4 regions of the Pseudomonas sp. 37 R 15 genome follow, and region 1 is predicted to be linked to each of the others. Evidence: predicted binding sites of a transcription regulator. Region 1 holds the regulator's gene; each other region holds the start of a gene.
The links. The regulator FliA, encoded in region 1, starts transcription of late flagellar genes. The targets are predictions, from matches to a motif close to CTAAAGTTTNNNNNNNNNNNGCCGNTAA.
Positions count from the first base shown of each region.

Region 2: BFQ04_RS22125 (methyl-accepting chemotaxis protein) is a predicted target of FliA. The motif match lies at 3,194-3,221, and genes of this name have one in related genera.
Region 3: motA (flagellar motor stator protein MotA) is a predicted target of FliA. The motif match lies at 2,416-2,443, and genes of this name have one in related genera.
Region 4: BFQ04_RS17065 (flagellar protein MotY) is a predicted target of FliA. The motif match lies at 2,649-2,676, and genes of this name have one in related genera.

Region 1 covers NZ_CVTV01000018.1:402-7,996, forward strand. Annotated here, with positions in the region: partial or broken gene BFQ04_RS03870 (Hpt domain-containing protein) at 1-495, opposite strand, end outside; gene BFQ04_RS03875 (protein phosphatase CheZ) at 507-1,295, opposite strand; gene BFQ04_RS03880 (chemotaxis response regulator CheY) at 1,314-1,688, opposite strand; gene fliA (RNA polymerase sigma factor FliA) at 1,856-2,596, opposite strand; gene fleN (flagellar synthesis regulator FleN) at 2,593-3,426, opposite strand; gene flhF (flagellar biosynthesis protein FlhF) at 3,532-4,848, opposite strand; gene flhA (flagellar biosynthesis protein FlhA) at 4,861-6,975, opposite strand; gene BFQ04_RS03905 (DUF6124 family protein) at 7,557-7,595, shown strand, end outside.
Region 2 covers NZ_CVTV01000056.1:259,932-267,526, forward strand. Annotated here, with positions in the region: gene BFQ04_RS22110 (alpha/beta fold hydrolase) at 1-4, opposite strand, end outside; gene BFQ04_RS22115 (YqaA family protein) at 51-494, opposite strand; gene BFQ04_RS22120 (SRPBCC family protein) at 583-1,053, opposite strand; gene BFQ04_RS22125 (methyl-accepting chemotaxis protein) at 1,143-3,137, opposite strand; gene BFQ04_RS22130 (aldo/keto reductase) at 3,270-4,265, opposite strand; gene BFQ04_RS22135 (LysR family transcriptional regulator) at 4,380-5,303, shown strand; gene BFQ04_RS22140 (M91 family zinc metallopeptidase) at 5,296-6,837, opposite strand; gene BFQ04_RS22145 (AraC family transcriptional regulator) at 6,946-7,595, opposite strand, start outside.
Region 3 covers NZ_CVTV01000048.1:184,967-192,561, reverse strand. Annotated here, with positions in the region: gene BFQ04_RS15175 (rhodanese-like domain-containing protein) at 1-751, opposite strand, end outside; gene BFQ04_RS15170 (HDOD domain-containing protein) at 809-2,344, opposite strand; gene motA (flagellar motor stator protein MotA) at 2,512-3,363, shown strand; gene motB (flagellar motor protein MotB) at 3,367-4,383, shown strand; gene rsgA (small ribosomal subunit biogenesis GTPase RsgA) at 4,555-5,586, opposite strand; gene orn (oligoribonuclease) at 5,695-6,237, shown strand; gene BFQ04_RS15145 (trimeric intracellular cation channel family protein) at 6,464-7,081, shown strand; gene queG (tRNA epoxyqueuosine(34) reductase QueG) at 7,078-7,595, opposite strand, start outside.
Region 4 covers NZ_CVTV01000049.1:387,782-395,376, forward strand. Annotated here, with positions in the region: gene BFQ04_RS17050 (peroxiredoxin) at 201-803, shown strand; gene rnt (ribonuclease T) at 866-1,540, opposite strand; gene pyrC (dihydroorotase) at 1,537-2,583, opposite strand; gene BFQ04_RS17065 (flagellar protein MotY) at 2,740-3,648, shown strand; gene BFQ04_RS17070 (argininosuccinate synthase) at 3,778-4,995, shown strand; gene BFQ04_RS17075 (response regulator transcription factor) at 5,813-6,445, shown strand; gene BFQ04_RS17080 (PA3496 family putative envelope integrity protein) at 6,534-6,716, opposite strand; gene nth (endonuclease III) at 6,824-7,462, opposite strand; gene rsxB (electron transport complex subunit RsxB) at 7,532-7,595, opposite strand, start outside.

The DNA.
Region 1 (7,595 bases):
GACCGCATTGAGCGAGTCGAGCAGTTGCTCGAACTCGCTGTCGGTCACGTCCGGCTCGGCTTGCGCCACCGGTTCAGGCTCGGCTTGCACCGCAGGTGCTTCGGCAGCCGGTTCGGCCAGGCGCGCCAGGGCGGCCAGCAGTTCCGGGGTGGCGGCCGTGATCGGCGCACGTTCGCGCACTTCGCTGAACATGCCGTTGACCGCATCCAGTGCTTCGAGAATCACGTCCATCAATTCCGAGTCAACCTGACGCTCACCCTTACGCAGGATGTCGAACACGTTCTCGGCGATGTGACAGCACTCCACCAGCTCATGGAGCTGGAGGAAGCCGGCGCCCCCTTTTACAGTGTGAAAACCGCGAAAAATTGCATTGAGCAGGTTCGCATCATCCGGGCGGCTTTCCAGCTCGACCAGTTGTTCGGACAGTTGCTCTAAAATTTCGCCGGCCTCTACAAGGAAATCCTGAAGGATTTCTTCATCGGCGCCGAAGCTCATGTGGGTGCTCCTTAGAAGCCTAAACTGGACAGCAAATCGTCTACGTCATCTTGACCGGATACGACGTCTTCACGTTTATCGGCATGAATCTGCGGACCTTCACCCTTGGCGAGATGTTTTTGTGGATCTTTTTCCGAGAGGATCGCTTCACGGTCATGTTCGATGCCGGCAAAACGGTCGACCTGGCCGGCCATGAGCACCAGTTTGAGCAGGTTGCTTTCCACTTCGGTGACCAGTTGGGTCACCCGCTTGATCACCTGGCCTGTGAGGTCCTGGTAATCCTGGGCCAGCAGAATATCGTTGAGGTTGCTGGCCACCGTGCGATTTTCCTGTTCGCTGCGCGACAGAAAACCGTCAACCCGACGCGCCAGCTCACGGAACTCTTCAGCCCCTACTTCGCGGCGCATGAAACGGCCCCAGTCCACGCTCAGGGCGTGGGCTTCGCTGGCCATGCCGTTGACCAGGGGCGTGGCGTTTTCCACCAGGTCCATGGTGCGGTTGGCCGCCGCCTCGGTCAGCCTGACCACATAGGACAGGCGTTCAGTGGCATCGGTGATCTGCGAAATCTCTTCGGCCTGGGGCATGCGCGGGTCAATCTGGAAATTGACGATCGCACTGTGCAGCTCGCGTGTGAGCTTGCCCACTTCCTGGTACAGGCCGCGGTCACGGGTCTGGTTAAGCTCATGGATCAACTGCACCGCGTCGGCGAACTGGCCTTTTTCCAGGCTGTCGACCAACTGGTGAGCATGCTTTTTCAGGGTCGACTCAAAGTCGCCCTGTGACGTTTCTTTATGCTCCATAGCTCCCCCGCGATGGCATTAGCCGTGGATGCGTTCGAAGATTTTTTCGATCTTCTCTTTCAAGGCCAATGCTGTGAATGGCTTGACCACGTAACCGTTGACCCCGGCTTGGGCGGCTTCGATGATCTGTTCACGCTTGGCTTCGGCGGTCACCATCAACACCGGCAGGCTGCGCAGTTTTTCATCGGCGCGCACATGGCGCAGCAAATCGATACCGGTCATGCCCGGCATGTTCCAGTCGGTTACCAGAAAGTCGATGCTGCCGCTGTTGAGGATCGGAATCGCCGTAATGCCGTCATCCGCCTCGACCGTGTTAGTGAACCCAAGGTCACGCAACAGGTTTTTTATGATCCGCCGCATCGTTGAGAAGTCATCAACGATGAGGATTTTCATGTTCTTGTCCAATTCGACCTCCAAGCAGTCTTAAACGCGCCCAGCACCTGGACGCGCCACTTCAATCAACAGGCGTTACACAAAAAGGACTGCCCAGGGCACCACGGAGCGATCCCGCGAAGGCCGAAGCCTTCGCGGTAGCATCTGCAGTGTCCCCACACTGCCTGTCAGCGCGCGCGCCACTCTCCCAACCGTCCCCGCAAGCGGGCCGCGCACTGGCTATGCAACTGGCTGACACGCGATTCGCTGACCCCCAGGACCTCACCGATTTCCTTGAGGTTCAGCTCTTCGTCGTAGTACAGCGCCAGCACCAGGCGCTCACGCTCCGGCAAATTGGCAATGGCGTCCGCCAACGCGCCCTGGAAACGCTCATCTTCCAGATCGCGTGACGGTTCCATATGCGCACTCGCGCCGTCCTCGTGCAGCCCTTCGTGTTCGCCGTCCTGCAACAGGTCGTCGAAACTGAACAGGCGGCTGCCCAAGGTATCGTTCAAAATCCCGTAATAATCGTCGAGACTCAATTGGAGTTCGGCCGCAACTTCATGATCTTTAGCGTCACGACCGGTTTTTGCTTCAATTGCACGAATTGCGTCACTGACCATGCGCGTATTGCGGTGTACCGAACGCGGCGCCCAGTCGCCTTTACGCACCTCATCGAGCATCGCGCCACGGATACGGATACCCGCATACGTCTCGAAACTCGCGCCCTTGCTCGCGTCATATTTGGTCGACACTTCGAGCAGGCCGATCATGCCGGCCTGGATCAGGTCTTCCACCTGCACGCTGGCGGGCAGGCGCGCCAACAGGTGATAGGCAATGCGCTTGACCAGGGGCGCATAGCGCTCGATCAATTCGCCCTGGCTGTCACGTGCCGACTTTTTGTAAAGGTTGTAGCCGCTTGATGTCATAGCACAGGTCCCGCGCTCGTCTGATGCACCAGTCGCTCGACGAAAAACTCCAGATGCCCCCGAGGGTTGGCAGGCAGCGGCCAGGTATCGACCTTCTGGGCAATGGCCTTGAACGCCAGTGCGCACTTCGAACGAGGGAACGCTTCGTAGACCGCACGCTGCTTTTGCACGGCCTTGCGCACACACTCGTCATAGGGAACTGCGCCGACGTATTGTAACGCCACATCGAGGAAACGATCCGTGACCTTGGTCAACTTGGCGAACAGGTTGCGCCCTTCCTGCGGGCTCTGGGCCATGTTGGCCAGCACGCGGAAGCGGTTCATGCCGTAGTCACGGTTAAGCAGTTTGATCAGGGCGTAGGCATCGGTGATCGAGGTGGGTTCGTCGCACACCACCAGCAGGACTTCTTGCGCTGCGCGTACAAAGCTGACCACCGACTCGCCGATCCCGGCGGCGGTGTCGATCACCAGCACGTCGAGGTTGTCGCCGATATCGCTGAAGGCCTGGATCAGGCCGGCGTGCTGCGCCGGGCTCAGGTGCACCATGCTCTGGGTGCCGGAGGCGGCCGGCACGATGCGGATCCCACCGGGCCCCTGCAGCAGCACATCGCGCAGCTCACAGCGGCCTTCGATCACATCGGCCAGCGTGTGTTTGGGGGTCAGCCCCAACAGAACGTCCACGTTGGCCAGGCCCAGGTCAGCATCCAGCAGCATGACGCGACGGCCAAGCTCTGCCAGGGCCAGGGACAAATTCACTGACACGTTAGTTTTGCCGACGCCACCTTTGCCGCCGGTCACCGCGATCACCTGTACGGGATGCATGCTGCCCATTTTATTTCTTTACCTTGTCTTGCTTAGACGCAGGCTACATGGCTTGGCCGCGTGTATCGCTTGCAGGCCATCGATGTAGGTACATTTCACGGTGTTCATCCTGCCTCATCCCACCCGTTTTGCCGGGTTGTGATAAAGGTCGGCGAACATATCGGCCATCGCTTCCTCGCTAGGCTCGTCTTGCATTTGCACGCTGACAGCACGGCTGACCAACTGATGACGGCGCGGCAGATGCAAATCATCCGGGATCCGCGGCCCGTCGGTCAGGTAGGCGACCGGTAGTTCATGACTGATTGCCAGGCTCAACACTTCGCCCAGGCTGGCAGTTTCATCCAGTTTGGTCAGGATACAACCGGCCAGCCCGCAGCGTTTATAGCTGTGGTAGGCAGCGGTAAGAACCTGTTTCTGGCTGGTGGTTGCAAGCACCAGGTAATTTTTTGACTTGATGCCACGCCCGGCCAGGCTTTCGAGCTGCATGCGCAGGGCCGGGTCGCTGGCTTGCAGGCCGGCGGTATCGATCAACACCACGCGCTTGCGCAGCAGCGGGTCGAGGGCGTTGGCCAGGGACTGGCCCGGGTCGACATGGGTCACCGGCACATTGAGGATGCGGCCCAGGGTCTTGAGCTGTTCCTGGGCGCCGATGCGGTAACTGTCCATGCTCACCAGCGCGATGTTTTGCGCGCCGTACTTGAGCACGTAGCGCGCTGCCAGCTTGGCCAGGGTGGTGGTCTTGCCCATGCCGGCGGGGCCGACCATGGCGATCACACCGCCCTCTTCCAGGGGTTCGATTTCCGGGGTGGCAATCATGCGTGCCAGGTGCGCCAGCAGCATGCGCCAGGCCTGGCGCGGCTCTTCGACTTCGGAGGTCAGCGCCAGCAGGTCACGGGACAACGGGCCGGACAGGCCGATGCGTTGCAGGCGACGCCACAGGTTGGCCTGTTGCGGCTTGCTGCCTTGCAGTTGCGTCCAGGCCAAAGAGCCGAGTTGCACTTCGAGCAGCTCGCGCAGGCCGTTGAGTTCAAAGCGCATCGAATCGAACGCACGCTGATCGACCGCGGCGGCCGGGGCTGGCGCGGCGGGACGCGGCGGTTCGACAAACGTAGGTTCCACCAGCGGCTCGGAAGCGGTCAGCGGCAGGCCGGCGAACAACTGGCGATTGGTGGTAGCGTCGCTGTCGCCGCGCATGCTCAGTTCGGCCTGGGCCGAGACGATGCGCGAAGCGGTCTTGCGCAGCTCGTCTTCAAGCTCCATGTTCGGCACGCGCGGCGCCAGGGCCTGGGGGGTGTAATCCAGGGCAGCCGTCAGCTCGACACCGCCGGCAATACGACGGTTACCGATAATCGCGGCATCGGCGCCCAGCTCATCGCGGACCAACTTCATGGCCTGACGCATATCGGCGGCGAAAAAACGCTTAACTTGCATAACCCACTACCCTCAGCCGTTGGGCCCTACTGTCGCGACGATAGTCACTTGCTTATTGTCAGGAATTTCCTGGTAAGCCAACACGTGCAAATTCGGTACTGCCAGGCGTCCAAAGCGCGACAACATCGCGCGGACCGGACCGGCCACCAGCAAAATCACCGGCTGGCCCTGCATCTCCTGGCGCTGCGCGGCTTCGATCAACGAACGCTGCAGCTTTTCAGCCATGCTTGGCTCCAGCAACACACCTTCTTCCTGGCCTTGCCCTGCCTTCTGAATACTATTGAGCAATATCTGTTCCAACCTTGGCTCCAAGGTGATAACAGGCAGCTCAGACTCAACGCCTACAATGCTTTGCACGATTGCGCGGGACAAACCGACGCGCACCGCCGCCACCAGCGCGGCAGTATCTTGACTCTTGGCGGCGTTGTTGGCGATGGCCTCGGCAATGCTGCGAATGTCCCGTACCGGCACTTGTTCGGCGAGCAAGGCCTGCAGCACCTTGAGCAACTGCGACAGCGACAGCACGCCCGGCACCAGCTCTTCGGCCAGTTTCGGCGAGGCCTTGGCCAGCAAACCCATCAATTGCTGGACTTCCTCGTGGCCGATCAGCTCGTGGGAGTGCTTGTAGAGAATCTGATTGAGGTGAGTGGCGACCACGGTGCTGGCGTCGACCACGGTGTAACCCAGCGATTGCGCCTGGCTGCGCTGGCTGACTTCGATCCACACCGCCTCCAGGCCGAAAGCCGGATCTTTGGCGGTAATGCCGTTGAGCGTACCGAACACCTGGCCGGGGTTGATCGCGAGTTCGCGGTCCGGGTAGATCTCGGCTTCGGCCAGGATCACGCCCATCAAGGTCAGGCGGTAAGCGCTGGGGGCCAGGTCGAGGTTGTCGCGGATATGCACGGTGGGCATCAGAAAGCCCAGGTCCTGGGACAACTTCTTGCGCACACCCTTGATCCGCGCCAGCAACTGGCCGCCCTGGTTGCGGTCCACCAGCGGAATCAGGCGGTAACCCACTTCCAGGCCGATCATGTCGATCGGGGTCACGTCGTCCCAGCCCAACTCCTTGGTTTCCTGGGCGCGGGCCGGGGATGGCAGCAATTCCTGCTGGCGTGCGATTTCCTGCTGGGCCTGGACCTTGACTGCATTCTGCTTTTTCCAGAACAGATAGGCCGCGCCGCCGGCCATGGCCGCCATGCTCAGGAACGAAACGTGAGGCATGCCCGGCACGATGCCCATGACGGCCATGATGCCGGCGGCCACGGCCAACGCCTTGGGGGATGCGAACATCTGGCGGCTGATCTGCTTGCCCATGTCTTCGGAGCCCGAAGCACGGGTCACCATGATCGCTGCCGCTGTAGATAACAACAGTGATGGCAATTGCGCCACTAAACCGTCACCGATGGTCAGCAAGGCGTACACCTTGCCTGCGTCGCCGAACGTCATGCCGTGCTGGAAGATCCCCACGGCGATGCCGCCGATCAGGTTGATGAACAGGATCAACAGGCCGGCGATGGCATCACCGCGCACGAATTTGCTGGCGCCGTCCATGGAACCGTAGAACTCGGCCTCCTGGGCGACTTCGGCCCGGCGTGACTTGGCCTGGTTCTGATCAATCAGGCCGGCATTGAGGTCGGCGTCGATGGCCATCTGCTTGCCGGGCATCGCATCCAGGGTAAACCGCGCGCTCACCTCGGAAATCCGCCCGGCACCCTTGGTCACCACCACGAAGTTGATAATCATCAGGATCGCGAACACCACGATACCGACCACGTAGTTACCGCCGATCACCACCTCACCGAAGGCCTGGATCACCTTACCGGCGGCGGCGTGACCGTCCTGGCCATGGAGCATCACCACGCGGGTGGACGCCACGTTCAGCGCCAGGCGCAGCAGGGTCGCCACCAGCAGGATGGTGGGGAACACCGCAAAATCCAGTGGCCGCAGGGCGTACACACAGACCAGCAGCACCACCACCGACAAAGCAATGTTGAAGGTGAAAAACACATCGAGCAGGAACGGCGGCATCGGCAACATCATCATTGCCAGCATCACCAGCAACAACAACGGCACACCCAGATTGCCCCGCGACAGGTCAGTCAGGGTGCCACGGGCCGTGCTGAGCATTTGAGAGCGATCTACCACCGGTATTCCTCGTGTCCTTGAAGCAAAGTTTTGACGCTGGGAGGCGTCCTGAAGGCGGTATTGCAAGAAGCCTTCCAACTTTGCTTTCGGGCTCTGACAACCTGCCAAGCGCCCGAGGCCATCGGGCCTGAATCCATTCAAATGTGGGAGGGGGCTTGCCCCCGATAGCGGGGTATCAGCTATGGATTTGTTGACTGACACACAGCGATCGGAGGCAAGCCCCCTCCCACATTTGGTTTTGTGTGCAGCCAGGTAATGCCCAGGAAATTTCCGACAAGGATTTGGGGTTGCCCCTAGGAAAACCGCTCTAGTCTCCGTACACCGCTGCAAACGCAGCGGACGGGCGTCGCGGTCCGATTTACCAATGCGCAAAAGCACCATTGTCCGCTTTCAGTCAGCGATTTTTTGTCGTTTACTGTGCGGCCCTTATGGTGGCTGTGCGCGGGATACCTTCGGGTATGCCGGGTTCCTTGGTAACCGGTCCGCGAACCTGCGCACAGCTGCCACCCTCCATCGCATCGCGGCGATCAGTGGCAGCTCCACCTTTACCGAGGATATTCACAGTGATCAAACCCGCCCCAAATCCCCCCATCCGGCTGTTT
Region 2 (7,595 bases), on a different contig from region 1:
GCATGGTCATAAGCTCCGGGAAAGATGTTCCGGATGCTGTTTGGGGAAGATTAACGGGGGATTAACACCCAGTGCAGGGTGATTGCGGCAAGCACGCCGTAGCGCAGCGCCTTGGCCAGGGTGACCAGCAGCAGGAACCGCCAGAGCGGTTCGCGCATGACACCGGCCACCAGGGTCAGCGGATCGCCAATGATCGGCACCCAACTGAGCAGCAGCGTCCAATGCCCCCAGCGCGCGTAGTGGCTGCGCGCCTTGTCCAGTTGCCGTGCGCTGACCGGAAACCAGCGCCGCGCCTTGAAGCGCTCCACCGAACGCCCCAGCAGCCAGTTGACCAGCGAACCCAGCACATTGCCCAGCGTGGCGATGCCCAACAGCAGCCAGAGGTTGTAATGCCCACTGAGCAGCAGCCCGACGAGCACGGCCTCCGACTGCAGGGGCAGCAACGTCGCCGCGCCAAAGGCGGCGACGAACAGCCCAAGGTACGCCATCAACATCGGGCTGGGGCTCGTTGCAAAGAGAATTTCATGGGGGTCTCAGTGAAGGCGCGACAAGGGGCCCGGCATTTTCCCTGAATCGGGTCAGTTAAGCGATAGAGCGGTCTATGGCTGAATTTTCCAGGCGATGCTTGAGGCGGTCCAGCGCAACGCCCGAGAGTGCGATCATGCGTTCAGGCAAGGTCGCCAGTTGCAGCTCGGTCTCATAGGTCAATACGCGCTTGAACAGCGTGCCGCCCTGATGCGCGTGCAGCACATACTCAATGCAGCCATCGACCGCCAGCGAGGTGAACACGGTCTTGAACTCGTTGGGGCACCGGGCGACTTGCACGCGGTAGCTCAGCGCAAGGCGGATGCCCAGCAGGTCGATGATTTCGGTAAAACGCGCGCCGGCCGGCAGCGAACCGCAGGTGCCGGTGTCGGCGCTGAGGGAGGAGGGGTGCCATTCGTGCCAGCGGTCGGGCTGGGTCACGTAGTCATAGACGGTCTCGACTGCCGCCAGGATGAAGCGTTCCTGACTGATCCGCTTCAGGCGCACTGGCTGCTCGGTCGCATGCATGACACACCTTCCTGTGTGGGGAGTCTCAAACCAGGAGTTGTCAGGATAGTTCGACTCCCGTGCTGTGCACGGGAGTATTCCGGCCTGGATCAACGCACTTTGAAGCGTCCCATCAAGGCAATCACCCGGCCATTGGCTTCCAACAGGCTTTGGGTATTGGTTTCGGTGGCATGACCGCTTTCTACCAACTCTTCAACCATTTGTCGGATCTGCACCATGCTGCGGTTGATCTCTTCGGTCACTGCGCTCTGTTGCTCGGCGGCCGTTGCGATCTGGGTGCTGAGGTTGTTGATGTGGCTGACTGAGCCGGCCATCTCGTCGAGCCCGGTGTTCACCCGCGCCGTGGCATCCGCCGCCGACTGGCAACTGGCCTGGGTGTTTTCCATGGCCGCTACCGACGAGCTGACGCCGGTGGTCAAGCGCGCCAGCATCTCGTTGATCTGCGAGGTGCTGGACTGGGTGCGTGCGGCCAGTGCGCGTACCTCGTCGGCCACTACGGCAAACCCGCGGCCTTGCTCGCCGGCCCGCGCCGCTTCGATCGCGGCGTTGAGCGCCAGCAGGTTGGTCTGGCCGGCGATGGCACCGATCACGCCGAGGGTTTCGGTGATGCGCGCGGCATCCTGGCGCATGTTTTCGACGGTGTGGGTCGCGCTGGCCACTTCACCGATCAGGGCACTGACGCTGGTGGACGCTTCGCCTACCACCACCCGTGAACGGTCGGCATGCTCGTTGGCACGCTGAGTGAAAGCCGCCGTTTCTGCGGCATTTTGCGCGACGGTGTCGGCGGTGGAGCTCATTTCGGTGATGGCGGTCACCGTCTGATCCGTCTCCGACGCGTGGCGCAACAGGATCTGGTTGGTGTGCGCCGAAGTGTGCTGCAACTGCTCAAGGCCCGAGGCCATGGCGCCGGTGGCCTGGGTCACTTCGCCGATCATGTTTTGCAGATAAACGATAAAGCGGTTCACCGAGTGGCCGATGGCGCCGAGTTCGTCTTCGGCCCGGATGGTGATGCGCCGCGTGAGGTCGGCGTCGCCGGCGGACAGTGCGTCGATATTGCCCTTGAGCGCTTTCATGCGCTGTACCAGTTGGCGAATGGCGTACGCCGCCAGCAGCACCAGCAGGATCACCATCGGGATTTGCAGCAGTGCCAGAGTGCCGAGCACATCATTGCGCTGGGCGGTGATCAACGAGGTGGGCAGGGCGGTCGCCAGGAACCACGGTGTGCCCTCGATCGGGCGCATATAAAAGGTGCTGGCCACGCCCTGGTTGTCGAACTCGGCGCGTTGCAGGGCCTGGTCGCGATGGGCGAGGGCTTTGCTGACCTGGGCGGCGAACGCCGACGTGCCGGTCAGCTCACTGATATTCTTCAGTACGACCGGGCTGCTGATGCGCGAGCTGTTGCTGATGATCTTGCCGTCGCCTTCGACGATCAGCATTTGCCCGTCAATGTCTTTTTCCTTGCTGGCCACCAGGTCGTTGAAGAAGCCCAGGGTTACGTCGATGGTCGCCACGCCATAGGCGGCGCCGTCACGCTGGATCGCCATGGCGCAGTTGGTGCGCGGCTCCTGGCTGGCATCGTCCTTGTAGGCCGCGGCCCAGGCGCATTGGCCACGGGGTGAGGCGAGGCCGCCCTTGTACCAGCTCTGGTCATAATAGTTGGGCGCGGCGTCGCTGTTCCAGAAGGTGTTGACCGCCAGCTTGCCCGAGGCATCACGGTGCCAGAACGTGCTGTGCTTGTTACGCCCGGGCGTGCGCTGGTTGGGCAGCGGCCAGATACCGCCGCCGAACACTTTCAGCTCGCCGTACTGGTCAACAAGGCCGGGCAGGACCTTGTCGATGGCGTCGCTGTCGAGCAAAGGAATCGTTTGGGTGATGGTGCGTTGCTGGGCCTGAACCTTGTTCAGTTCGCCCTGGATCTGTTCGGCCACCTCGGCGATGCGGTTGAGTACCACCTGTTCTTCGGTGTATTGCAGCTTGGGCGCGACCAACTGGCCGATACCCACGACGGTCAACACCAATAACACCAGGACGAACAGCACCAGGAACAGGGTATAGCGGGCTTGGATGGAGCGCAGTGGGGGCATGGGGTCGTCCTTACGAAGCGTTATTGTCGACGCGGCTTTATTAGAGCTTCGTAGGGCTATCGGCCTGGATCGGGGGAGCTTTAGGTGCGCGGGTGCAAGAAAGTGCAGGCGCCGTCGGACGGCGCCGCAAGGTCAGATTTCCAGCATTGCCATCACCTCCTCGGGGTAGCGCAAGCCGGCCGTTGCATCAGCCGTAAAGATCGCCGCCAGCGCCGCCAGTTCGGTCGCGGTCAGGCTGATCGACACGGCAGCCACATTCTCTTCCAGGTATTTACGTTGCTTGGTGCCGGGTATCGGCACGATGTAGTCGCCTTGGGCCAATACCCAGGCCAGCGCCAGTTGGCCCGCCGTCACGCCTTTATCCGCCGCCAGCGCTTGCACCTGCGTGACCAGTTGCAGGTTCTTCGCGAAATTCTCGCCCTGGAAACGCGGGTTGAAGCGGCGGTAGTCCTCGGCGCCGAAATCCTCCGGGCGCTTCAATGCACCGGTCAGAAAACCCCGGCCCAGCGGACTGTAAGGCACGAATGCGACGCCCAGGCGCTGGCAGGCGGCGAGGCAGCCGTTGTCTTCCTGATCGCGACTCCACAGCGAGTATTCACTTTGCAGGGCACTGATGGGATGGACCTTATGCGCCCGTTCCAGTGTGGCGGCGCACGCTTCGCTCAGGCCCAGGTAACGCACCTTGCCCTGTTGCACCAGCTCGGCCATGGCGCCGACGGTTTCTTCGATGGCCACCTCGGGATCGATGCGGTGCTGGTAATACAGGTCCAGGGTGTCAATGCCCAGGCGTTGCAGCGTGCCGTCGATGGACGCGCGCACGTAGTCGGGGCGCCCGTTCACGCCACGCAGCGCCGGGTTCGCCGGGTCGCGCAGGATGCCGAACTTGCTGGCCAGGAACACCTGATCGCGCTTGCCGGCGATAGCCTTGCCGATCAGCTGTTCATTGGTGTGGGGGCCGTACATGTCGGCGGTATCGAGGAAGTTGACGCCCAACTCCAGCGCGCGGTGCAGGGTGGCGATCGCCTCCGAGGTATCGGTGCCCGGTGCGTAGAAATCGCTCATGCCCATGCAGCCGAGGCCGATGGCGGAGACGTGGGGGCCGTTGGTGCCGAGTTGACGAGTGCGCATGGTTTAAGCTCCTGTGGGTGAAGATACCCATTGTCACGCTCGACAAAACCTGGATAAACCGGCTAAAAGCACTATCACTGTTTGGAAAATCTAAACAATCGCCAGGAACTCATCGTGGACCGTTTCAATGCCATGCGCGTATTCACCCGGATTGTGGAGTTGGGCGGTTTCGCCAGGGCGGCGGACAGCCTGCAACTGCCGCGCGCCTCGGTGACGATCCTGATCAAGCAACTGGAGGCGCACCTTGGCGTGCAACTGCTGCAACGCACCACGCGCCAGGTCAGCCCGACCCTGGACGGCGCGGCGTACTACCAGCGGTGCGTGCAGTTGCTGGCTGACCTTGAGGAAACCGAGGCGGTGTTTTCCTCCCGCCGACAGAACCCGCGAGGCACGCTGAGCATTGATATGCCGTCGGGCATTGGCCGTCTGATCGTGATTCCAGCGTTGCCGACCTTCACCGCGCTCTATCCGCAGATCGAGCTGGATATCGGGCTCAATGATCGTCCGGTGGATTTGATTCGCGAAGGGGTCGATTGCGTGCTGCGCGGTGGCCTGGCGCTGGACGAATCGCTGGTGGCGCGTCCGCTGGCGATGATGGACCAACTGACGCTGGCCAGTCCCGCGTATCTGCAACGCATGGGCGTGCCCGCCAGCCTGGACGAGTTGGCGAAGCACCAGATGATCGAATATGTCTCCAGCGCCAGTGGCAAGCGCTTTGGCCTGGAATTCCAGCTCGGCGCCGAACTGCGCACGATCAACCTGGCGAAGGTGGTTGCGGTAAACAGTTCCGATGGCTATTTCGCCGCCTGTGAAGCGGGCTACGGGCTGATCCAGGCGCCGCATTATCATGCGATGAAGCAACTGGCCGAGGGCACGCTGGTGGAGGTGTTGCCGCAGGTGGCGGTGCCGACAATGGCATTGACGGCGCTGTACCCGCCGCACCGACAGCTGTCTCGACGGGTGAGGGTGTTTGTCGACTGGCTGGTGCAACTGTGCGCCGAGCCGGACAACGGTTTGCAACGGGCTCAAATCAAGTAAGGTAGCTTGTACGTTCGGGTAGGCCCAGTTCGCGTCTCATACCGTTCTCCGTGAAATGCTCAGGGTTGACGTTGGTTGCTGGATTAGACGGGCCGTTGAAATGAAAAGGCGGTGCGCTGCTGGGCAACCCAACGACTTGAAATTCAGTGTTGTTAATCGCGCTTGAATAGTTGGGGTCGGACGGCGATTGTTCTCGAGTAGTGCCCGGTAGGTTGGTGCCTGTTGCACCGTTATAAGCATGCCCGGTTTCGTGGGTCAACCCAACGATCGGGGGGTCGAATGTGCGTCCACTGGGGTCTTCAATATCCGTCCGATTATAAGCAACTACGCCCTTGTCGGCGAGTGAGCCTGGCTTGTTGTCGGTGATTCTGCCTCTTCGTGGATCGTCCCTTTCGATGTTACGTATGCCGTCCTGCCGAGCTTTATCCAGCTCTGTGCTTCCGAACAGGTAGCTGCTCCCTTTTTGGGTCTCCTCTCTGATAGCGATTTTGCCTCCTGCCAGCGAGGCTTGTTTATCCATGTCCGCCAGAATTTTCCGCCCATTTGGCGAACTACGTAGAAACTCAAAGTCATCCTCCACGCGTTGCTTGAATTCGGGCGAACTCAACGTGCTGACCTTGAAGCCGGCATCACCGTCCTCGGTGGGCTCTACTCGCCTGAATACCGAGTTTTGAGAGCGGTCGTAGGTATCGTTGTCCTTGGCGTAAATCAGGTCGCCACGCTGGTTATTGCTGATTTGGTCTTGACCTCTGCCGCTGTAAAAGGTGGTTCGGTCGTGGCCCACCAGGTGGTCATCGCCTTTGCCACCATGCAGGATAGTGTGACCATTGCCCGCGTGCAGCAGGTCGCTTCCGCTACCGCCGTCCAAGTAGCTTTGCTTGCCGGCGGGACCTGCAGCGGCGTAGAGGCGATCGTTACCGTTGTTCCCGTACATGACCGCATTGCCCGTGCCGCCCATGATGGTATCGTCGCCGTCATTGCCTTCGGCGTAGCCGGAATTCGAACCCAAGGTAAGCGTATCGTTGCCCGCTCCGCCCAGGAGCCTGGTTCGGCCGCTACCCGCTCGAAGCGTGTCGTTGCCTTCTCCGCCTTCGATGGTGACTTTGTTATTTACATCTGGACTGATCCGTACGTCATCGTTCCCACCCTGGGTCTTTATATGCAAATCCACGGGACGTTCATATTTATCACGCGCTTCAAACGAGTGGGACCTGCCATTGATCTGCAGGATCAATCGCTCGTCAGCTGATTTGCTCACATGAACAGTATCGGCAGCATTTCCGGTTTGTACCAACAAACTGACCCTTTTGAGATAAGGCGGCTCCTCGTAAACGTCCCATGTGGCCTGTCGGTTTATGGTGGTGTAACCGTCGCGGTAGAGGGGCTCACTCTTGGTTCGAATACCGTTCTCGCCTGGGCTGTATAAACTTGGCGCATCGTAGATAGAACCGTTGGTGCGCGTAGCTGCTGTATGCGCCGGCAAGCCTGGGCTATTGCTTGCGCCGTGCGTAGGCGCGGAGGTCAGGTTGATCATTGATCATATTCCATTGACTGATGGGAGGCCGATGGATATGTGTCGCTTTATGAAAAGTCGGTTCCGTCTTGCAGCAACTGATGTCGATTAAAACCGCGCGTAGGCGGATTAATACCGCACCTTGCTTTTACGATAGGCCCCCGGTTGCTGACCGGTGACTTTATGAAACGCCCGGGTAAACGCCGCCACCGACTGATAACCCACCGCCAGCGATACCTGCGCCACGGTCTGGTCCGTCTTGAACAACTGGCACGCGTGGCGCATGCGCATCATCAACAGCACCTGGCCCGGTGACTGTCCGCACAGCTCATGGAAGCGTTTGAAAAACGCCGAGCGTGACAGTCCGGTGCAGGCGGCCATGCTTTGCAGTGTCCAGTTCTCTGCCGGGCGTGCGATCAGTTGTTCCAACAAATCGGCGAATGCCGGTTGCCGAGCGAGTGCCGCCAGGCCGCCCAATTCAGTGTTATCGAGCACCTGTTGACGCAGCACATACAGAAACAGCAGATGGCACAGGCGTTCGAGCAAGGCCTGGGAGGGCGCCGGCAGGCGTTCGCATTCCTGCAGGATCAGTGCGAACAGGTTGCGCGCGGCGGTCAACGACGGGTCGCCGGCGCGCAGGATGATCCAGGCGGGCAGGCTGTCGACGATCATCGCCGAGAGCCCGGATTGAAAGTGAAAGAAGCCGCAGACCAGACCCACCCCATCGGTGGCACGGCTGTCCAGGGGCAGCATCGGCCGGCGCGGGCATTCTTGCGCGC
Region 3 (7,595 bases), on a different contig from region 1:
CTCGTGGGTAACCGAGCGCCTTGGCCACCAGGTAGGTGAAGCCAGAGCGGTGGTGAGTCTGGCAGTGGGTGATGATTTCTTTATCGCGGGTCAGCCCGAGGTCTTCGAGGATTTGCGGCATGTCGCGGCGGATGCGCAGGCTGCGCGCTTTGTCCATCCCGGCGGTCCACTCGAAGTTCACGGCGCCGGGGATGTGCCCGGCTTTGGCCGCGAGGACTTTTTCGCCGGAGTACTCCAGCGGGCCGCGTGCGTCCCAGATACCCAGGTCGGCCGCGCCGAGCCGGCTTTGCAGGTATTCGCGGGTGGCGGTGGGGCCGTCGTGCAAGGTGAGGCTGACCGGACCGCCAGCGGGGGTGGGCACCTCGGTGGACACCGGGTGTTTCTCGTCCAGCCACGCCAGCAGGCCGCCGTCGAGGTAGTGGTATTTCTGATGGCCGATCACGTCGAGCATCCAGATAAAACGCCCGGCCCAACCGCCGCCTTCGTCGTCATACACCACATAGGTGGCATCGGGTGTGTGGCCCAGCTCGCCGAACAGCTTTTCCAGGTCAGCCTTGTGCGGCAGCAGGCCCGGTGCGGGCGGTTGGCCCAACTGGGTGCGCTTGGGGTCAACGAAATGCGCGCCGGGGATATGCCCTTCGGCGTAGAGGGCGGCACTGGTGAGGTCCACCAGAATCAGGTGTTCGGCATCAAGGCGACCTTGCAGGTCGCTGGATTCGATCACCAGCGGCAAGCCAGAGAAGTCAGGCATGTGAGGTCTCCTGGGCACAAATGTTGGCGATAAAGGAGGGCGATTGTAGCGCAAGCATCAGGCGCTGCGGTTGGTAAAGCTATGCAGGGCTTTCTCGACGCATTGCGCGGTTTTGCCAAAGGCTTGCACGGTGGTTTCCGAGAACGGCCCGCCACCCTGGTCAGCCACCATCAGCATGACTACGCGGCCATTACAGCTCAGCGAGCGCAACAGCAGGTGCTCGCCGGTAAACAGGCGGCGCAGGATCGGTGGCAGCAGGGCGGCGAACTGCGCATGGTTGTCAGGACCGAGACGCACCTGGGCGGACTTTTCCAGCAAGCGTTGCAGCAATGTACTGTTGACCACATCCAGGCTCAGGTTGGCAGCGTCCTTCGGCAAGCCATCGGCCTGATGCACGCGCAAGGTGCTCAAGGCGCGATCCGCCATGAACAGCAATACGCGCTGCATGCCGCTGGCGACCAGGGCTTCCTTGGCGCACGTGGTCAGGTGCATCGCATTGGCAAAGCGGCTCGGTTCGACCAGCAGCTCCGTGCAACGGTTGCGCCACAGTGCCAGTGCTTCGGCCGTGGGCGGCGGCGCGGGCAGCAGGCCACGATGGACCTTTTGCACGTGCCACGGCCAGATCAGCGACAGGGCCGGGTGCCAGAGATCAGGCATCAAAGTGCTGCGGGCGCTGGTGACCGCTTGCTGGTGAACCTGCTGCTGCACATCGCCCAGTGGCTCCTGCAGGTACAGCGCAGTGAGGTATTGCCAGCGCTCGGTGTGCGGGCAGGTCCAGGACTCCTGCGCCGACAGCGCCAGGCCGTTGGCCAACAGCACCGTGTTGGCCGGCTGATTCAGCCAGCGGCGCAGGTTGGGTTCGGCGTCGAGTAATTGCTGGTGGCGCAGCGGGTCGTCTTCGCGGGCGATACGCAATGCCTTGACCAGCAGACGCCGCTCGCCCAGCAGCAGGTTATAGCCCTGGGATACCCAGATCGGCAGGTGCCACGCCGCAGTCAGGCCAAGGCACAGGTCCAGCAGGCGCACGCCGAACACGTGCTGCTCGACCTGGCGCGCCGACTCACCCTTGTGGATCACCCGCAGCTCCCATTCCTCAAGCAGCTTGGGGTAGGCCACGGCCATCGGCCACAACGGTGACAGAAACAGCAGGCTGCCCCAATGGATGTCCTGCCACAGGCGCGCCAGGCGGCTGCCGAACAGGCCGTTGGCTTGCTGGGAAGCGTGCTGGCTGACCAGCAGCAGTTGACGCAGCGCGACGGGAATCTCACGGGCCGGCACCGACGGCAGGCGCACCAGCAGTTCTTCGGCGCGTTTAAGGCCGAGGCGATTGAGCGCCACTTCGAGGTTTTCCGCCGGTTCCGCCAGGCTGCCGTGGGTGTGGCTGTTGGCCTCGCGCATCACGCTGAGCACCAGGGCCGGGCTGTCTTGCATCAGCTCGGCGATGTCCCTCAATGAGCTGCGACTGTCGCGGATGGCTTTGCACACCCGCTCGTGGCTGGCCTGGGGAACGGGCAGCAGCACGTCGTCCAGGCACTTGATCCAGGCGGCGAGGGTGGCGGGTTTTGCAGTTGGGACTGTCGTTTCATTAGCCATGATTGGGGCGCGATCATCATATGTGTTCAACACACCCGTAACGGGCTGAATTGGCTTTTCGCCTTAACGGGCTATAGTCTGGCGCAGTTTTGCCGATAAGTAGAACAAGAGTTTTTCAGCTGCACCCACTATGTCCATGAACCCGACGGCGCAAGTACAGATCCCCTATGGCTAAAATTATCGGCATCATTGTCGTCATCGCAAGTGTGCTCGGTGGGTACGTCCTGTCCCACGGTAAGATTGCCGCGCTGATTCAGCCTTTCGAAGTGTTGATTATTGGCGGCGCCGCCTTTGGCGCTTTCTTGCAGGCCAACCCCGGCTACATGACCATGCACGTGATCAAGAAGTCGCTGGGCATGTTCAGTTCGCGCTTCTCCCACACGTTTTATCTGGAAGTGCTGGGGCTGGTCTACGAAATCCTCAACAAGAGCCGCCGCGAAGGCATGATGGCCATTGAAGGGGATATCGAAGACGCCGCCGCCAGCCCGATCTTCGCCAAGTACCCGGCCGTGCTCAAGGACGAGCGCATGACTGCCTATATCTGCGATTACCTGCGCATCATGTCCTCCGGCAACATGGCGCCCCATGAGCTCGAAGGCCTGTTCGACATGGAGCTGTTCAGCCTCAAGGAAGAACTGGAACATCCTTCCCACGCCGTGACCGGCATCGCCGACGGCATGCCTGGTTTCGGTATCGTCGCGGCGGTACTGGGTATCGTGGTGACCATGGCCTCCCTGGGTGAGGGCGATCAGGCGGCCATCGGCATGCACGTCGGTGCGGCGCTGGTGGGTACCTTCTTCGGTATTCTCGCGGCCTACGGTTTCTTCGGCCCGCTCGCCACCTCCCTGGCGCATGACGCCAAGGAAGAAATCAACCTCTACGAAGCGATCAAGGCGTGCCTGGTGGCGTCCGCGTCGGGCATGCCGCCGTCGTTGGCCGTGGAGTTCGGGCGCAAGGTGCTGTACCCGAAACATCGCCCAAGTTTCTCCGAGCTGGAACAAGCGGTTCGCGGTCGCTAAGCCATGGAAAACAACCAGCCGATCATCATCAAGCGCGTCAAGCGCTTCGCTGCGGGGCACCATGGTGGTGCCTGGAAAATCGCCTTTGCCGACTTCGCCACGGCAATGATGGCGTTCTTCCTGGTGCTGTGGCTGATGTCCACCGCCACCCCTGAACAGAAGATCGCCATTGCGGGTTACTTCAAGGACCCGATTGGTTTTTCGGAAAGTGGTACGCCCTTCGTGATCGACCTGGGCGGCTCGCCGCAACTGGCGCCGGAGCGCACCATCAATCCGGAAGTGCAGACTGAATCGCCCCAGGAAAAAATCCCGATCGAGCGCGATAGGGTCGAAAGCATGGCCGAACAGGTCGAGAAAGAGCGCCTGGAGCTGTTGCTGCAAGAGCTGCAGAACAAGGTCGAGGAAAACCCGCAACTGCTGAAATTCAAGGATCAGATTTCCTTCGAAATTACCCCGGAAGGCTTGCGTATCCAGATCACCGACGCCGCCAACCGGCCGATGTTCGATTCCGGCAGCGCGCGCTTGAAGCCGTACTTCGAAGATATCCTGCTGGCCATGGCCGACACCATCAAGGCGGTGCCGAACAAGATCAGCATCAGCGGCCATACCGATGCCAAGCCCTATGCGGGGCAGGGCGACTTCGGCAACTGGGAACTCTCGGCCAACCGCGCCAACGCCGCGCGCCGCGCGCTGGTGGCCGGCAGCTATCCGGACCCGCAAGTGGCGCGGGTGGTGGGCTTTGCGTCATCGCAGCTGTTTGATCCGAAAGATCCGTTCAACCCGATCAACCGGCGCATCGATATCGTCGTGCTGACCAAAAAAGCCCAGCGAGCGATTGAGGGCGATCAGCCGCCGCCACCGCCTGCACAGGGCGAGGGCGCCCCCGGTGAAGTGCCTGCGGACCCGAATGCGCTGCCGCCAGGTCAGGAGCCGCTGCCGGCCCATGAGCTGCGTCAAAAGCTGAACCTGTTTGATGACGGTGGGGTGAAGGATCCGACGGCGCCTGTGCCGGGGTCGTAAGCTCTAAATACCACAAGGCCGCGATTATCGCGGCCTTGTGGTATCTGCCCGTCTCGTTGTAGGAGCGAGCTTGCTCGCGAAAAACGTCAACGAAAACGCCGGTATCCAGGATGCCCGCGTTGCTCTTGGGGCCTTCGCGAGCAAGCCCGCTCCTACAGAGGTGGAGGCAACTTAGTAACTGCTCTCAGGCAAGCTCGCAATAATCGACCGATAGCTGTTCATCCGCTGTTGCTGCACGCGGCCATCCTCCAGCGCCTTGAGCAATGCACAGCCTGGCTCGCGGTCGTGTTTGCAGTCGCGGAAGCGGCAAGTGCCGATCAGGTCGTTGAATTCGATGAAGCCCGCTTCCACGTCGCTGCGGCTGACATGGCCGAGGCCGAATTCACGGATACCCGGGGAGTCGATCAACTCACCGCCACCTGGGAAGTGGAACAGCCGTGCGGTTGTGGTGGTGTGCGTGCCCTGGCCGGACAGCTCCGACAGCGGACCGACGCGGGTGTCGACTTCCGGCAGCAGGCTGTTGACCAGCGACGACTTGCCCACACCCGACTGGCCGACAAACACGCTGATACGCCCGTCCAACTGCTGTTGCAGTTGTTCCATGCCGTTGCCGTGATGGGCCGACACTTCCAGCACCGGGTAGCCCAGGGTGCGGTAGACCGCCAGCAATGCATTGAGCGCCGGAGCGTTCTGCTCGTCGATCAAGTCGAATTTGTTCAGCAGCAGCAGCGGGCGAATACCGGCATGCTCGGCGGCGACGAGGTAGCGGTCGATCAGGTTGGCGTGGGGCTCGGGCAGCGGCGCGAACACAATCACGATCATGTCGACGTTGGCCGCCACCGGTTTGAGCTGGCCACGGCTGTCGGGGCGGCGCAGTTCGGTGCTGCGTGGCAACTGGGCGACGATCACGCCAATGCCCTGGTTACCGGCGCGCCACACGACTTTGTCGCCGGTCACCAGCGCAGGCAGGTTGGCGCGCAGGTGGCAGCGGGACACAGAGCCGGCGAGTTCGCCTTCCAGCGCCTCGACTTCGACCTGCACGCCGAAGTGCGCGATCACCAGGCCCGTTTGTTCGGGCCCCAGGTCGCCGCCCTCGAGCGCTTCCACGGCGGAGGATTCACGTTTGGCGGCGCGCGCTGCGCGTTCACCTTGAATCTTTTCGATGCGCCAGTTTTGGCGACGATTGAGCTGGCGTTTGGCCATTGGTGTTCCGTGTCGATAATGCAAAAGTTGGGTAAAACGGTCGCGAGTCTAGCACGGCCCCGCCTGCTAAACTGCGCAGCTACGCCAAGGTGCCAAGAGAATCAAGCCATGCAAAACCCACAGAACCTGATTTGGATCGATCTGGAAATGACCGGTCTGAACCCCGACACCGACGTCATCATCGAGATGGCGACCATTGTCACCGACAGCAACCTCAACACCTTGGCCGAAGGTCCGGTGATCGCCATTCACCACAGCGATGCCGTGCTCGCCACCATGGATGAGTGGAATACCCGCACCCATGGCAACTCGGGCCTGACCCAGCGGGTACGCGACAGCCGCATCAGCATGGCCGAAGCCGAAGCCGAAACCATCGCCTTCCTGGAGAAATGGGTGCCCAGGGGCAAGTCGCCGATCTGTGGCAACAGCATCTGCCAGGACCGTCGCTTCCTTTATACGCACATGAAAGGGCTGGAAAGCTACTTCCACTATCGCAACCTGGATGTGTCCACGTTGAAGGAACTGGCTGCGCGCTGGGCACCGGAGGTCAAAGACAGCTTCCACAAAGGCAGCACCCACCTGGCGCTGGACGATATCCGCGAGTCGATCGCCGAGTTGCAGCATTACCGCAAGCACTTCATCAAGGCTTGAAATCGGCGCGACCGCTGGACATGTGGGAGTGGGCTTGCCCCCGATGGCCGTGTGTCAGGCCCGGATGCATGGACTGACACTCCCTTGTCGGGGGCAAGCCCTCTCCCACATTTGAATGGTTTTGCAAACCCAAGTGCGGGAGGGGAGGCGGGACGGCGATTATCCTTGCCCCCTTTTGGTGCCATCTGCAAATGATTAGACTGCCGGCCTCCCTGCAAGGATCGCCATCATGCTGCTGATGCTCTACCTCATCGCCATCACCGCCGAAGCCATGACTGGCGCCTTGTCCGCCGGTCGACGCGGCATGGACTGGTTCGGCGTGGTGTTGATTGCCTGCGTGACGGCGCTGGGTGGCGGGTCGGTGCGCGATGTGCTGTTGGGCCACTACCCACTGACTTGGGTCAAACACCCGGAATACCTGGTGCTGACCTCGGTGGCCGCGCTGGTGACCATCTTTATCGCACCGCTGATGCGCCGCCTGCGCTCGCTGTTTCTGGCGCTGGACGCTTTGGGCCTGGTGGCATTCACCCTGATCGGCTGCATGACCGCCCTGGAAATGGGGCATGGCATGCTGGTGGCGTCGGTCAGCGGCGTGATTACCGGCGTATTTGGCGGCATCCTGCGAGACATCTTCTGCAACGACATCCCGCTGATCTTCCGCCGTGAGCTGTACGCCAGCGTGTCGTTCCTGGCCGCCTGGTTCTACTTGCTGTGCCTGTATCTGCAATTGCCCAGCGAACAGGCGATTCTGCTGACCCTGTTCAGCGGCTTTCTACTGCGCCTGCTGGCGATCCGGTTTCACTGGGAAATGCCCAAGTTCGTCTACAACGACGATGTCCACTAGCGTGCGGCGTGTTGCTTGAGCGCCCACTCCACATGTTCGCGCACCAGTTCCGACGGGTAATCGCGCCGCGCCTTCAAGGCTTCCAGTACCGCAATGCTCGACGGCGCGTTGCCCAGGCCCACCGCCAAATTGCGCAGCCAGCGCTCGTAACCGGCGCGGCGCAAGGGTGAGCCTTCGGTGCTGCTGAGGAATTTATCCTCGTCCCACATAAACAATTGGGCAAGTTCCGCGTTATCCAGATTGTGCCGTGGCTTGAAATCGCTTTCGGCGGTGGGCCGGGCGAAACGATTCCACGGACAAACGATCTGACAGTCATCGCAGCCGAATACGCGGTTGCCGATCAGCGGGCGCAGGTCCTCGGGGATTGCGCTCTTGAGTTCGATGGTCAGGTAGGAAATGCAGCGCCGGGCATCCAGCACGTAGGGACCGACGAAGGCGTTGGTAGGGCAGATGTCCAGGCACGCGGTACAGCGGCCGCAATGTTCGGTGGCGTGGGGTGGGTCCACCGGCAATG
Region 4 (7,595 bases), on a different contig from region 1:
AATGTTAACGAGAATGATTGTCAAAGTGGTTTCGTCAACTGTCCCTTGGGTATTGCCTGCGCGCTGACGAACGGTTTTTTCGGTGTATGATGGTCGGTCTTTACGAAGCGTGACCGCGTCACAGGTCTGTCGCCAATGCATGGCAGACTCGACGCTGGTCCTGTTACTTCAATCGTCACCCCTTCATCAGGAGATATCCAATGAGCGTACTCGTCGGCAAACAAGCCCCGGATTTCGACGTACCTGCCGTCCTCGGCAATGGCGAAATCGTAGACAGCTTCAAACTGTCTGAAGCCATCAAAGGCAAATACGGCCTGGTGTTCTTCTACCCGCTGGACTTCACCTTCGTCTGCCCATCCGAGCTGATCGCTCTGGATCACCGCATGGACGATTTCAAGGCACGCAACGTTGAAGTGGTCGCCGTTTCCATCGACTCCCACTTCACCCACAATGCCTGGCGCAACACGGCCATCAACGATGGCGGCATCGGTAAAGTCAAATACACCATGGCTGCCGATATGAAGCACGATATCGCCAAGGCGTACGACGTCGAATCCGAAGGCGGTGTGGCTTTCCGTGGCGCGTTCCTGATCGACGACAAGGGCGTTGTGCGCTCGCAGATCATCAACGACCTGCCGCTGGGCCGTAACATGGAAGAGCTGATTCGCCTGGTCGACGCGCTGCAATTCCACGAAGAGCACGGCGAAGTCTGCCCTGCCAACTGGAAGAAAGGCGACAAAGGCATGACCGCTTCCACCGAAGGTGTGGCGGCTTACCTGACCGAGAACGCCGGCAAGCTGTAAGCCGGATTCAAGGTAGAAAAAAACCGGCCTGAGAAGGCCGGTTTTTTTATGGGCGGGGAGTCTCAGTCGCCGAAGTCTTCCCAGCCGCCCATCTGTTTCCATCGATTGACGATGCCGCAGAACAGCTCGGCGGTCTTCTCGGTGTCGTAGCGGGCCGAATGAGCTTCGCGGCCGTCGAAGTCGATACCGGCTGCCTGGCAGGCTTTCGCCAGCACGGTCTGACCATAGGCCAGGCCGGCGAGCGTGGCGGTGTCGAAACTGGAGAACGGATGAAACGGGTTGCGTTTCATGTCCAGCCGCGCCACGGCGGCGTTGAGGAAGCCCAGGTCGAAACTGCTGTTGTGCCCCACCAGGATCGCACGCTTGCAGCCATTGGCCTTCAGCGCCTTGCGCACGCCACGGAAGATGTCGGTCAGCGCGGCTTCTTCACTCACCGCCATGCGCAGCGGGTGATCGAGCTTGATGCCGGTGAACTCCAGGGCCGCCGCTTCGATGTTGGCACCTTCAAACGGCTCGACGCGAAAGAAGTGGGTGTGGTCCGGGTACACGAACCCCTGCTCGTCCATGCCGATGGTTGTCGCGGCAATTTCCAGCAACGCGTCGGTGGCGCAATTGAAACCGCCGGTTTCTACGTCGATAACGACAGGCAGGTAGCCGCGGAAACGCTCGGCCATCGGGTGACGCGAACCGCCGCCACCGCTGTGTTCCTGTTCATCATCGTAATGGTCTTCACTCACTTGCTTTCCTCCAGCAGGCGCCAGCGCAGTGTTTCACCGGCGCGCAGCGGGATAACGGTCAACTCGCCAAAGGGCAGGCTGGCGGGGGCGGTCCAGTCTTCACGAACCAGGGTGATGCGGTCGGTATTGGCCGGCAGGCCATAGAAACGCGGGCCGTTGAGACTGGCGAAACCCTCAAGCTTGTCCAGGGCATTGCGTTGTTCGAACGCTTCAGCGTACAGCTCGATGGCGGCAAACGCGGTGTAGCAACCCGCGCAACCGCAGGCGGCTTCCTTGGCGTGCTGGGCGTGGGGCGCGGAATCGGTGCCGAGGAAGAACTTCGGGCTGCCGCTGGTCGCGGCGTCCAGCAAGGCCACCTGGTGGGTGTTGCGCTTGAGGATCGGCAGGCAATAGAAGTGCGGCCGAATCCCGCCCACCAACATGTGGTTGCGGTTGTACAACAGGTGGTGTGCCGTGATGGTCGCGCCGACGTTGGCCGAAGCCTCGGTGACGAACTGCACGGCGTCGGCGGTGGTGATGTGTTCAAACACCACCTTGAGGGTCGGGAACAGCTCGACCACGCGGCGCATATGTTCGTCGATGAAGATCTTTTCGCGATCGAATACGTCGACATCGCCACGGGTGACCTCACCGTGGATCAACAGCGGCATGCCCACGTCGGCCATGGCTTCGATGGCCGGCAGGATCTTGTCGATGCTGGTCACGCCGGAGTCGGAGTTGGTGGTCGCGCCGGCCGGGTACAGCTTGGCGGCGTGCACGAAGCCGCTGGCCTTGGCCTCGCGAATTTCCGAAGGCTGGGTGCGGTCGGTGAGGTAGAGCACCATCAGCGGTTCGAAGCGGCTGCCGGCCGGTCGTGCAGCGAGGATCCGCTGGCGATAGGCATCGGCTTGCTCGGCGTTACGCACCGGAGGTACCAGGTTAGGCATGATGATGGCGCGGCCAAAGGTGCGCGCGACATCGGCCACGGTGTGGGGTAACGCAGCACCATCGCGAAGATGTATATGCCAGTCGTCGGGACGCAGCAGGGTCAGGCGGTCGGACATTGGGGATTCCAGGCGGGTCAATCTGGTGGGAATGCTACCGGAAAAGACTCGTGCAGGCACTCGCTATCAAGTTTTGCAGGATGCAACCGATAGCACTGGGTATGCCTTAACGATGTATGACGCTTTGAAGTGTTGTAGAAACCAGTGGAGCCTCCCGTGCGCCAGCATTATCTAGCCCTGCTCAGTGTGTTCGCCAGCCTGCCCGCGATGGCTCTCACGTTCCAGACACGTCTGGAGAATATTGAGTGGAAAGTGGAGGGCGATCAGTTCGAGTGCCGCCTGACCCAGCCGATCACCGATTTCGGCTCGGGCGAGTTCGTGCGCCGGGCGGGCGAGCAGGCGACCTTTCGCCTGAAAGCCTATAGCGGATCGCTCGGTGCCGGCTCCGCCACGTTGCTGGCCGCCGCCGCGCCCTGGCAACCGGGCCGCGGCGACATCAACCTCGGCGCGGTACGCGTCGGCAGCGGTGATGTGCTGTTTAACAGTTCCCAGGCCCAGGCCGGGCGTCTTTTCAGCGGTTTGCTCGAAGGCCGCAGCCCGACCGTGCGGCATTACGGACGCGAAGGCGGTTACTCGGAAATTCGCCTGCTGCCGGTGAAATTCGCCAAGGCCTACAACGACTATCAGCTGTGTACAACCAAGCTGCTGCCGATGAACTACGACCAGGTCAAACAGACGGAAGTCGGTTTCCCCGGTGGCGGCATCGAATTGGATGCAGCGGCCAGGAAGAAACTGTCAGTGATTGTCGCGTTCATGAAAGCCGACCCCACCGTCAACCATATCGAGTTGAACGGCCATTCGGATAACAGCGGCAACCGCCTGACCAACCGTGATGTGTCACGACGCCGTGCCTTGGCGGTAATGGACTACTTCAAGGCCAACGGCATCCCGGAATCCCAGATCACTCTGCGTTTCCACGGTGAAAGCTACCCCTTGGCGCCCAACACCAATGCCGCCAACCGAGCGCGCAACCGTCGGGTCAACGTGCAACTCGAGCGCGTGGCGGCGCCAGAGAAACCGGCACCCCAGGCCGTAGCGCCGAGCAACCCTGCAGCGACCTCGTAAGGTGCGATTATCGGTCGCCCGTTCGACATAATCTGTCGCTTTATCTTCATTTGCTGTCGCGCCCCTGTAAATTCGCGGTTTTGATCGGTAGAATCGTTGCCTTTCCGTACAACCCCGTGGAGTGATGGCATGGCCGACGTAAACAAGGTCGTTCTCGCGTATTCCGGCGGCCTGGACACTTCGGTGATCCTCAAGTGGCTGCAGGATACTTATAACTGTGAAGTGGTGACATTCACCGCTGACCTGGGTCAGGGCGAAGAGGTCGAACCTGCACGTGCCAAGGCGCAAGCCATGGGCGTGAAAGAGATCTACATTGACGACCTGCGCGAAGAGTTCGTCCGAGATTTCGTTTATCCGATGTTTCGCGCCAATACCGTCTATGAAGGCGAGTACCTGCTCGGTACCTCCATTGCACGTCCGCTGATCGCCAAGCGCCTGATCGAAATCGCCAACGAAACCGGCGCTGACGCCATTTCCCATGGCGCCACCGGCAAGGGCAACGACCAGGTGCGTTTCGAACTGGGCGCCTACGCCCTCAAGCCCGGCGTGAAAGTGATTGCGCCTTGGCGTGAATGGGACCTGCTGTCCCGTGAAAAGCTGATGGATTACGCTGAAAAGCATGCGATCCCGATCGAGCGTCACGGCAAGAAGAAATCCCCGTATTCGATGGATGCCAACTTGCTGCACATCTCCTATGAAGGCGGCGTGCTGGAAGACACCTGGACCGAACACGAAGAAGACATGTGGAAATGGACCGTCTCCCCGGAGAATGCTCCAGACAAGCCGCAGTATCTGGAACTGACCTACCGCAACGGTGACATCGTCGCGCTGGATGGTGTCGAGATGACACCCGCCACCGTGCTGGCGACCCTGAACCGTATCGGCGGCGAACACGGCATCGGTCGTCTCGACATCGTCGAGAACCGCTACGTGGGCATGAAGTCCCGCGGCTGCTATGAAACACCAGGCGGCACCATCATGTTGCGTGCTCACCGCGCCATCGAGTCCATTACCCTGGACCGTGAAGTGGCTCACCTTAAAGATGAGCTGATGCCCAAGTATGCCAGCCTGATCTATACCGGTTACTGGTGGAGCCCTGAGCGGCTGATGCTGCAACAGATGATCGACGCCTCCCAGGCCCACGTGAACGGTGTGGTGCGCCTGAAGCTGTACAAGGGCAATGTGATCGTGACCGGTCGCAAGTCCGATGAGTCACTGTTTGACGCCAACATCGCGACCTTCGAGGAAGATGGCGGTGCCTACAATCAGGCGGATGCAGCGGGCTTCATCAAGTTGAACGCCTTGCGCATGCGCATCGCGGCCAACAAGGGACGCAAATTGTTCTGAGTGGTTTGCTGTTGTGAGAAAGCCCCTTTTACAAGGGGCTTTTTTTTGCCCTGAATTTACCCATTGATCGCTCCCTCGCTCCTCGTGGGAACGCATCCCGAGACGTTTCGCGTCGCCCTTGCGCAAGCGCCGGATCTTTCGCTGAAAGCAGGACGCGGAGCGTCCCGGGTGTCATTCCCACGCAGAGCGTGGAAACGATCATGTAAACAGGGTGTAAACCTATTTCAGGACTAGGCATTGAATATTCCAATACAAGCATTAATCAGCGGGAGGGGCGACGTTTAAAAATGTCGGCTGTGTGTTTAAGTATTTTCCTTAAGGTCTTTTTGAGTGTTTTCGATTTCAGACATCTATTTTGCTGAGGAAAGGTTTTTTACATCTAAGCAGGAACCATGTCTTACAGAAATTTCACTCATGTAGGCGCAAAGGATGTGTAATTTGTGGAATTTTCTGTAGGAAAATTGGGTGTATATAAATATGTTAAATGGAACTGAAGTTGATCGGCTTTTTTCAGCCCTTTGTATAAGCCGCAATGGTAAACAAGGAGTATTTCCTGAGAGCCCTGTGCGCCACGTTTACTGCGTAGGCCTGGGGATGGGGATATTTCACGCAAAATATGTACGAGCAGGGAAAGGTCTGAAGGGCTCCATAAAGCCCAATACACTAAAGCTTGCGAATTTTTGTAGGTCAATTCCTTTCTTGTTGTGGGGTGGGTCTCTGCCTGCTGTTGCTCGGGGGGGCATGCTATGCCAACTAGCAGGCGACTAGGCTATTGTGCTTTCTCTAAATAATTCGAACAGCGAAATTGGACTTTCTCATGAATAAAGTGCTGATCGTGGATGATCATCCCGTCATTCGGCTTGCTGTGCGCATGCTAATGGAGCGTCATGGTTATGAGGTTGTTGCCGAGACTGATAACGGTGTCGATGCGCTGCAACTTGCGCGGGAACATATGCCGGACATTGTCATATTGGATATTGGAATCCCCAAACTCGATGGCCTTGAAGTTATTTGCCGGCTGGCCTCGACCAAGCAAGCCGTATCGTTCAAGGTGCTGGTGCTGACGTCCCAGGCGCCTGGTCATTTCTCCATGCGTTGCATGCAAGCCGGTGCCGCCGGCTACGTGTGCAAGCAGCAGGACCTGACCGAGTTGTTGAGCGCCATCAAGGCGGTACTTTCCGGCTACAGCTACTTCCCGAACCAGGCGCTCAACTCGGTACGGTCCACCATGGGCAACGCCAGTGAGGCAGACATGGTCGAACGTCTATCGGGACGGGAAATGATGGTGCTGCAACAGCTGGCCCGTGGCAAAACCAACAAGGAGATTGCCGACGGTATGTTCCTCAGCAACAAGACCGTCAGCACCTATAAGACGCGCCTGCTATTGAAGCTCAATGCCCGGTCACTCGTCGACCTGATAGAGCTGGCCCAGCGTAATGGTCTGGTGTGAGGAGGGGCGCTCCACCATTCTGACCCCGTTGTAAAATTCGGCACAAAAAAGCCTCCGTCAGGGAGGCTTCCGGCTGGCTGCCGGCGGGTCAGAGGTCGAAGTCGTAATCGGCCAATTGTTTTTGCAGGCGTCGCTCTTCCAGAAGATTGTCGATAATCAGGCGTTTGCTCAAATTGGTCTTGGCCACCTCCGGGACGGGCGCCGGCGCATCATCGTCTTCCAGCTCCACCGGTTCGTCATCTACTACCAGTTGTTCTTTCCCAGTGCTCATAAGGTTCACTCCAGGCTAAGACTGCCATTGGCGCTCCTTATAGCGATAATCCGCGAACGCGTAAAAAAGATTTTTTCAATCGACCCATAGGGAAAACCCGGCAACCCTCAATCGTCGGATGTCTTGTCCTTGTATTCGCAAAGATCTTCGATCCGACAGCTGCCGCATCGAGGCTTGCGCGCCTGGCAAACATAGCGCCCGTGAAGAATCAGCCAGTGATGGGAATCGAGCAGATAGGGCTTGGGCACGAATTTCATCAGCTGTTTCTCAACCTCCACCACATTCTTTCCGCGAGCGATGCCGGTTCGGTTGCTGACGCGAAAAATGTGCGTATCCACCGCCATGGTCAGTTGCCGGAACGCCGTATTGAGTACAACGTTGGCGGTCTTGCGCCCCACGCCGGGTAATGCTTCGAGGGCTTCGCGGGTTTGCGGTACTTCGCTGGCGTGCAACTCCATCAGCAGGCGGCACGTCTCGATCACGTTCTTGGCCTTGCTGTTGTACAAGCCGATGGTCTTGATGTACTCCGATAGCCCCTCCACACCCAAGGCATAGATCGCCTCTGGAGTATTGGCCACGGGAAACAGCTTGGCCGTGGCCTTATTGACGCCGACGTCTGTGGATTGGGCCGACAGGATCACTGCGATCAACAACTCGAACGGCGAGGAGTAGGCCAGTTCGGTCTTGGGTTGCGGATTGTCTTCGTGAAACCTGCGGAAAATTTCCAGGCGTTTTGCAGCGTTCATAGGGACGGACGTTTCCTTGCAGGCGATCGACGTAATTGTAGCAATACACAGCGCAGCGTCGGTTGTGGTTCAGGCGTTGGCGTTGCAAGTGGCTTCGGCGTCATGCAGCGTCTGCTCGGCGGCGTCCAGCGCG